3 regions of the Paraburkholderia sp. BR14320 genome follow, and region 3 is predicted to be linked to each of the others. Evidence: predicted binding sites of a transcription regulator. Region 3 holds the regulator's gene; each other region holds the start of a gene.
The links. Region 3 encodes FNR, which switches genes on or off when oxygen is low (the NO sensors DNR and NnrR bind a similar motif). Its sites were predicted from a motif close to TTGATNNNNATCAA; they were not measured.
Positions count from the first base shown of each region.

Region 1 (2,199 bases), on a different contig from region 3:
CTGTGCGTTGCGAACCGACGGTCGATTGCGAGTCGGCATGGGTACGCACGCGCGCGTTCGTCGCGACGCATTCGGCGAGCCGCATCGTCCGCGCTGACGATACGCTGATCGAAACCGCGTTGCCGCATTCGTTCGGCTTCGTGTATCTCGCGGCGCAGAAGGGACGGCTCGACGAAGATCACGCGCTAATTCAGCTGAAAGCGATGTGCCGCGGCATGTACCGCACCGACGGTAACGCGAGCGTGATGTATTGGACCTGTGCGAATGCGATCGTCGCGGTCGAGGACGAGTTTCGCGCGTTTATGAGCGAAGCGAAATGACGAGCTTCAGCGAGCTCGAATGCGTATCAGTGCACGGGATCACTCCGCCGAATCAGTCCGCAAAGCGCATGACCACACTACGTTGACCTGCATCAAATAGGTGGCCGGTCGTATGCGTATCTTGAGCTTGAGGTCGCAGCGGGTAAATGCTCTCCAGGACGGCAAAACCATGTTCCGCGATGCGCCCGACAAGAGCGACGGGGCGCAGCAAATGCGCGGAATAATCGATTACATGACCGATCCGAATGTCGGCACAGGAATAAACAGCGCGGATCCCCGGCTGGTCTGATATCGATCGAACCTCGGGATCGAAAGAACCTTTATGCGGGCCTTGCCATGTGTCTTTGTCGAGCCACAGAGCGAACGCGCCGCGCAACGTGAGCGACTGACGGGGTGATCGCCGCGATCGTATGTCGCTGGCCGGCTCGACGAGTCCTTATTGGCTAAGCACCCACTGCACTAAGGTGTGCGCGTCCTGTGCCGACAGCGGGCCACCGCGTTCGGCCGCGGGCGGCATCGGCGTATCGCCCCAGTGTGCCTTGCCGCCGAGCCGCAGCTTGTGCTCAAGCATCGGCTGCGCATCGGGCATGTTGCGATAGTGGTCGGCGATCTGCTGGAACGACGGCGCGAGAAATGGCGCATCGCGCGTGTGGCAGAACATGCAGTGCTGCTGATCGACGAGCGCGGTCGGCTCGGATTCGCCGTAGGCGGTGCCGGCCGTCAGCGCGGACGCCGCGCACACCAGCAGACAGTTTCGAATTCGCGCAATCACGGCAGTGCTCCCGCATAAGGAATAAGACCAGTGTATGGGCGGCGAAACTGCCCTTATTGACCTCGGTCAAATGATCTGCGGTGCAAGCCGGCGGGTTCCCGGTTCGCCCGTGCGCCGTGGCATTGGGTAAAGCTTTCGCCCGCCAGTCAGCCGCAAGTTTCGCGCGTGCGGGAGCGTATCCAGATGACGAGGGCCGCCGCGCATCTGATATGCGCGGCGGCCCGAGTGCAGCGGCGGATGAGCGTAATCAATCCGCAAAACGCGTCACCACCGCGGCGCTGAGCGATTCCATTTCGACGACCGGGGGTTTCGCGCCGATCGGCAGGACCGTGCGCCCCAGCGACTCGTTGATGATCTCCGCCGCGGACAGATAGAACGCGAGCAGCGCCGTCAGCAGGCCGCCATAGCCACCCGCGTGCCGAAGTGCCGCCGAGCCGAGCCATTCGCCGGCCGCAAGCAGAAAGAAGGTCGCCCACAGCGCGACGAACACGCACTGCAGCGCGCGCGACGAGCGGAACGTCGCGATCCACATGTAGAACGTGAAGACGCCCCACAACAGCAAATACCAGCCGACGAACGCGGCCGGCACCTGTTCGTGCAGGAACAGCGCAAACAGCGCGAACGACCACCAGAACGCGCCATAGCTCAGGAACGCGGTGGCGCCAAATGTGTTGCCGCGCGGAATCTCCATGAGTCCGGCGACGATCTGCATGCTGCCGCCGAACGCAAACGCAACGGCGAGCACGAGACCGAGCGAGCCGCCGCTGAACCAGCCGGCGTTGATCATGCTCAGGAGCCACGTGGTCAGCGCGAAGGCGGCAAGGCCGAGCGATGCGGGGTTGGGAGCGGTGGGTTTCATGGTGAAGTCTCCTGAATGGAACTGGGGGGCTTACTCGTTATGTCCGAACTGAAGCAGCACGGCGGGGTTTTCCACGGTGGACATGTCCTGCTCGACCGTTTCTCCCTTCGCGACCGAGCGCAGCAGACGCCGCACGACCTTGCCGGAGCGCGTCTTCGGCATGCTGTCGCCGAAGCGGATTTCCTTCGGCTTGGCGATCGGCCCGATTTCCTTGCCCACCCACGCACGCAACTGCTCCGCGACCTTTT
Region 1 is NZ_JBFPKG010000075.1:761-2,959, reverse strand. It holds gene AB3X89_RS36195 (hypothetical protein) at 1-320, shown strand, start outside; gene AB3X89_RS36190 (cytochrome C) at 757-1,092, opposite strand; gene AB3X89_RS36185 (acetate uptake transporter) at 1,340-1,951, opposite strand; partial or broken gene AB3X89_RS36180 (AMP-binding protein) at 1,982-2,199, opposite strand, start outside.
Region 1: the regulator FNR is predicted to act here: its motif matches at 1,149-1,162, upstream of AB3X89_RS36190 (cytochrome C).

Region 2 (2,199 bases), on a different contig from region 3:
GGCTCGTCGCGTATGAAGACTGATCCTGATCAAACATCCCATTGACGGCGATCAAGCGGTGCCACTGCCACGCGTCTACGCTTGCGATGAATACCGCCCCGGCCACATCCACACTACCCGGCGAGGACGACTGAGACCCGTTTCGTTTCTGTTCACGCTGCTCTGCATGTCAGGATGCGGGGGCGACATGGTGCCGGTTGCCGATCGCGAAGTCGCTGTGGCCTTTGCCGACGTGCTGGATCTCTACAACGAACGACTCGAACTGACGGAGGGTCTTGCTCGCGCGCAAGCACCCGCTCTCACGGCTCCGGACGGAACGCCTGTGCATCGTCATCCGCGCACCGACTTCGACGCGTTGCGCGGCTCGCTGCGCGTCGAGTCGCAGCGTTTTCGACCGCGAGCCTGAACACCCCGCTACACCAGCCACTCCATCTCGCGGCGTGCCGCCATTCTCGACCTGATCTTCTGCGCGAACGTGTCGCGCTTGACGCCGTCTTTGCGTCGATACAGGTCACTGCCGGTAAACACGCAGGTCGCAAGCGGCACCTTGCCCGCCGCCTCAGACATCTGCTTCAGCGCCTCTTTGCCGCCGAACGCGCCCTCGCAGCAAAACAGCGCGAGCCGGCGAACCTGCGGGCCCTGCAATTCCAACCACGCCCGAGCTGGCGCGCATGCGCCGCGTGCCCAGACGGGCGCGCCAACGACGACGAGGTCATACGCTGCGACGTCGAGCAACGCCGGCATGACCTCGGCGTGTCGATGACACAGCGCATCCATCAACGATCTGACGAAACCGCGTGCACCGTTACGCGGCTCGGGACCGCCGGGTTCGCGGATCGGTTCGATGTCGGCGTCCAGCCCGGACGCGAGCAGCTCGGCATCACGCCGCGTTGTGCCGGTTCGCGAGTAATAGACGATGAGAATCCTGCAACGCTCGGACATATGCTTTCTCCGACAGCGGACATTGGGCACCTCATCCGCCAATTGAGCGTCATGCGCTGCGAACGTGCCGGCTCGCGATGCGATGCCGCTTCGATCAAGATTCGACTCGCGGGCGGTGGTGTCAGAGTAATTGAGCTCGGCCGGCAGCGATTGACCCACGTCAACTGGCGTGCGGCATCCGCGTGCTTGATCTGCGTCAACAGTCGCGCCGGGCTGGACCATAGACTAAATGTCACCACGGGTTGCGCCCGTTTCCACGCGGTCTGTCAGGGAGCCTTGACGATGAGCTACAAAAGCATTCTCGTTCACCTCGATACGAGCGTTCGCGCGCATCCGCGTCTCGAGATCGCATTGCAGCTTGCACACCGGTTTCACGCGGGGCTGACCGGTCTGTTTTCGACCTATGTGCCACCGCGCCACGCGTTCTTCGTCATGGCTGGCACTGCCGAGTACTACGCGGAGCACGAGCGCCAGCGCCACGAAAGGGCTGGCTCGCTCGAGCGGCTCTTTCATGCCGAACTCGCGCGTGCAAAGGTCGAAGGTCAGTGGATCACCGCAGACGGCTATGCGAACGACGTTGTGCCGCCGTACGCCCGTCTCGCCGATCTGATCGTGCTCGGACAGACTGATCCGGTCGACCCCGAGGCGTTCGTCGCCGAACAGTTCGTCGAGCACGTCGTGCTGTCGACGGGACGGCCGGTATTGCTGGTGCCGTCGAGCGGGCGCGTCACGCCGCCGGGCCGGCACGTGCTGATCGCGTGGGACGGCAGCCGTGAAGCCACCCGCGCGATCCACGACGCGCTGCCGTTCCTCGCGCATGCCGCGAAGGTGTCGCTGCTGACGGTCCATTCGCCCAGCGATCAACCGCCGCGCGATAGGATTCCCGGCGCGGACATCGCGCTGACCATCGCGCGTCACGGCGTGAAGATCGACGTGCGAGAGCTGACCATCGAAAACGACACGCCGGTCGGCGATGCTTTGCTGTCGCAAGCGTCGGAGCTCGGCTGCGACCTGATCGTGATGGGCGCGTACGCACACTCCCGGCTGCATGAAGTCGTACTGGGAGGCGCAACGCGCACGATGCTCGAGTCGATGACCGTGCCAGTGCTGTTGTCGCACTGAAGATCGCGCTTAAGGAGACCATTATGTTTCACCGCCTACTGGTCGCGCTCGACGGCAGCGATACCGTCTCTCGAGCCTTCGATGCCGCATTGACCCTCGCCGCCGAGTCCGGTGCCGAATTGATGCCGCTGTATG
Region 2 is NZ_JBFPKG010000075.1:3,282-5,480, forward strand. It holds gene AB3X89_RS36200 (hypothetical protein) at 188-406, shown strand; gene AB3X89_RS36205 (flavodoxin family protein) at 415-942, opposite strand; gene AB3X89_RS36210 (universal stress protein) at 1,225-2,064, shown strand; gene AB3X89_RS36215 (universal stress protein) at 2,088-2,199, shown strand, end outside.
Region 2: the regulator FNR is predicted to act here: its motif matches at 1,129-1,142, upstream of AB3X89_RS36210 (universal stress protein).

Region 3 (2,199 bases):
CGGTTGCGGCGGTTTCCAGTTCGCGAGCGGGCTTGCCGGCCGCGATGTCTTCCGGGGTATAGAACTTCGAGAAATGCTGGCCGATGATTTCTTCGGGCGTGTAGCCCTTGATGCGCTGTGCGCCGGGATTCCAGCTGGTTACGCGGCCGGCGGGGTCGAGCATGAAGATCGCGTAGTCCTGTACCGCTTCGACCAACATGAAATAGCGATCCTCGACGGACACGTCCGACCCGGACGCAACACTGGTGAAGCAGGAAGACTCGCCGCTCGATAGACCCATCGCTCCTCCGGGCGGCCACGCAAGGTCGCGTACCGCAACGCACTGAGTTATATCAGTTCAGGAGCGCCGGTTCCACCCGGCATGTCCCGCGAACGAACGTGAGGCGAGCGCCGCGCCGACGCTCAAACCCGAGCCAGTCGTTCCGGGTCTTCGATGCGGATCGTTTTGCCGTTCGCCTTGACGAGGCGTTCGCGCTGGAACTTCGAGAACATCCGGCTCACCGTTTCGAGCTTCATGCCCAGAAAGCAGCCGATTTCCTCGCGCGTCATGCGCAGATGAAACTCCGCGGCCGAAAAGCCGCGCGCCTTGAAGCGCTTCGACAGATTCAGCAGGAACGTCGCGACGCGCTGCTCGGCGGTCATCGTGCCCAGCAGCATCATCTGGCTCGATTCGCGCACGATCTCGCCGCTCATCATCTGATAGATGTGATGCTGCATCGGTTTGATCTCGCGACAGATCGCCTCTAGCTGCGCGAACGGAATGATGCACACGACGCTATCTTCGAGCGCGATCGCATCGCAATTCTGCTTGCCCTCGCCGATGCCGTCGAGGCCAAGCGAGTCGCCCGCAATCTGGAACCCGGTCACGTGCTCGCGGCCGTCGCGATGCATGACCACGGTTTTGAATGAGCCGGCGCGTATCGCGTAGATGCTTTGAAACTCGTCGCCCGCGCGATACAGCGCGTCGCCGCGTTTAATCGAGCGCGTCGAGCAGATCAACGCGTCGAGCCGGCTCAGTTCGTCCGGCGTCAGCTCGGGCGGCATGCAGATCGCGCGCATCGCGCAGGTGGAGCAGCGCGTGACGGCGTGGCGTGCCGCCGCGGTGCTGGGCGCGACGTGGATCGGTACGACGTGCGAGGTGCGAGGCGCGTCGTGGCGGGGTTCACGGACTGCGGCAACTTGCATGATCGGCTCCTGGCGGTCAGACCCGATGCGCACGGCGCGCATAGGCAATCGCTTCGATGGCGCGGCAGGCGAGCTCGAACTCCGAGGTCTTGTCGAAGAAGAAGTCGGCGCCCGCCGCTTCGCACGCGCGGCGAAACGCCGTCGCGTCATGATTGGTCAGCACGATGCTGACGATGGACGGCCGCGCCCGCGACAGCGCAGCGAGCAGCAGCAGGTCGGTCTTGCCCGAGAAACACGGGTCCAGCACCGCGACATCGGCGCGACTCGCGACGATGTCGTCGAACGCGTGCTCGACGCCCGCGGACTCGCCGGCGATTTCGATGCCGGGAATCAGCGCGATCAGACAAGCAAGCCGGCGCCGGACCTCGGTCGCATCGTCGACGAGAAAAACTCTCGATAAGGTGGCTGACGGGGGGCTGTCCATACCGACCAGTATTGGCGACCTAACCTTGGAAATATATCGGCGGCGCTTTAAGCGGTGCTAGGAGTTCAGGCAGTGGTTGTAGGAATATTCCTAGTGGCTTGCTGGCGATGTCGTCCAGCGGCGGCGACGCCGAGCGGCGGCCCGTTGACCTGCGTCAAGCCGCGTGGCGGCGCGCGCTTCACACTGTCGGTGCAAACGCGCGACGGCGCCACTTCGGGTCATGCCAGCGCTTTCAGAGGGAGTCCGACATGTATGCACGAATTCTGGTTGCACTCGACGACAGTCCCAGCGCGCAGCGCGCCTTCGCCGAGGCGCTGAAGCTCGCGAAGCTGACGGGCGCCACGCTCGAAGCCTGCTGCGTGGTGGGGCACGGCAAGTGGTCGAACAATGCCGACGTGGCTTTCGAGCCGGAGCCGGCGAGCGCGGCGCAAGATTTCGCCAGCCGCGCGCTCGATGGGCCGCGCGAGCTGTTGCGCGAGGCGCAGGTGCCGGGCGGCGTGCGGGTGATCGACGCTTACGCCGAAAACGTGTCGGCGGTACTCGCGCGCGTCGCCGACGAAATCCAGGCCGATCTGATCGTGATGGGCACG
Region 3 is NZ_JBFPKG010000001.1:13,487-15,685, forward strand. It holds gene AB3X89_RS00070 (PAS domain S-box protein) at 1-280, opposite strand, end outside; gene fnr (fumarate/nitrate reduction transcriptional regulator Fnr) at 403-1,185, opposite strand; gene AB3X89_RS00080 (response regulator) at 1,202-1,609, opposite strand; gene AB3X89_RS00085 (universal stress protein) at 1,858-2,199, shown strand, end outside.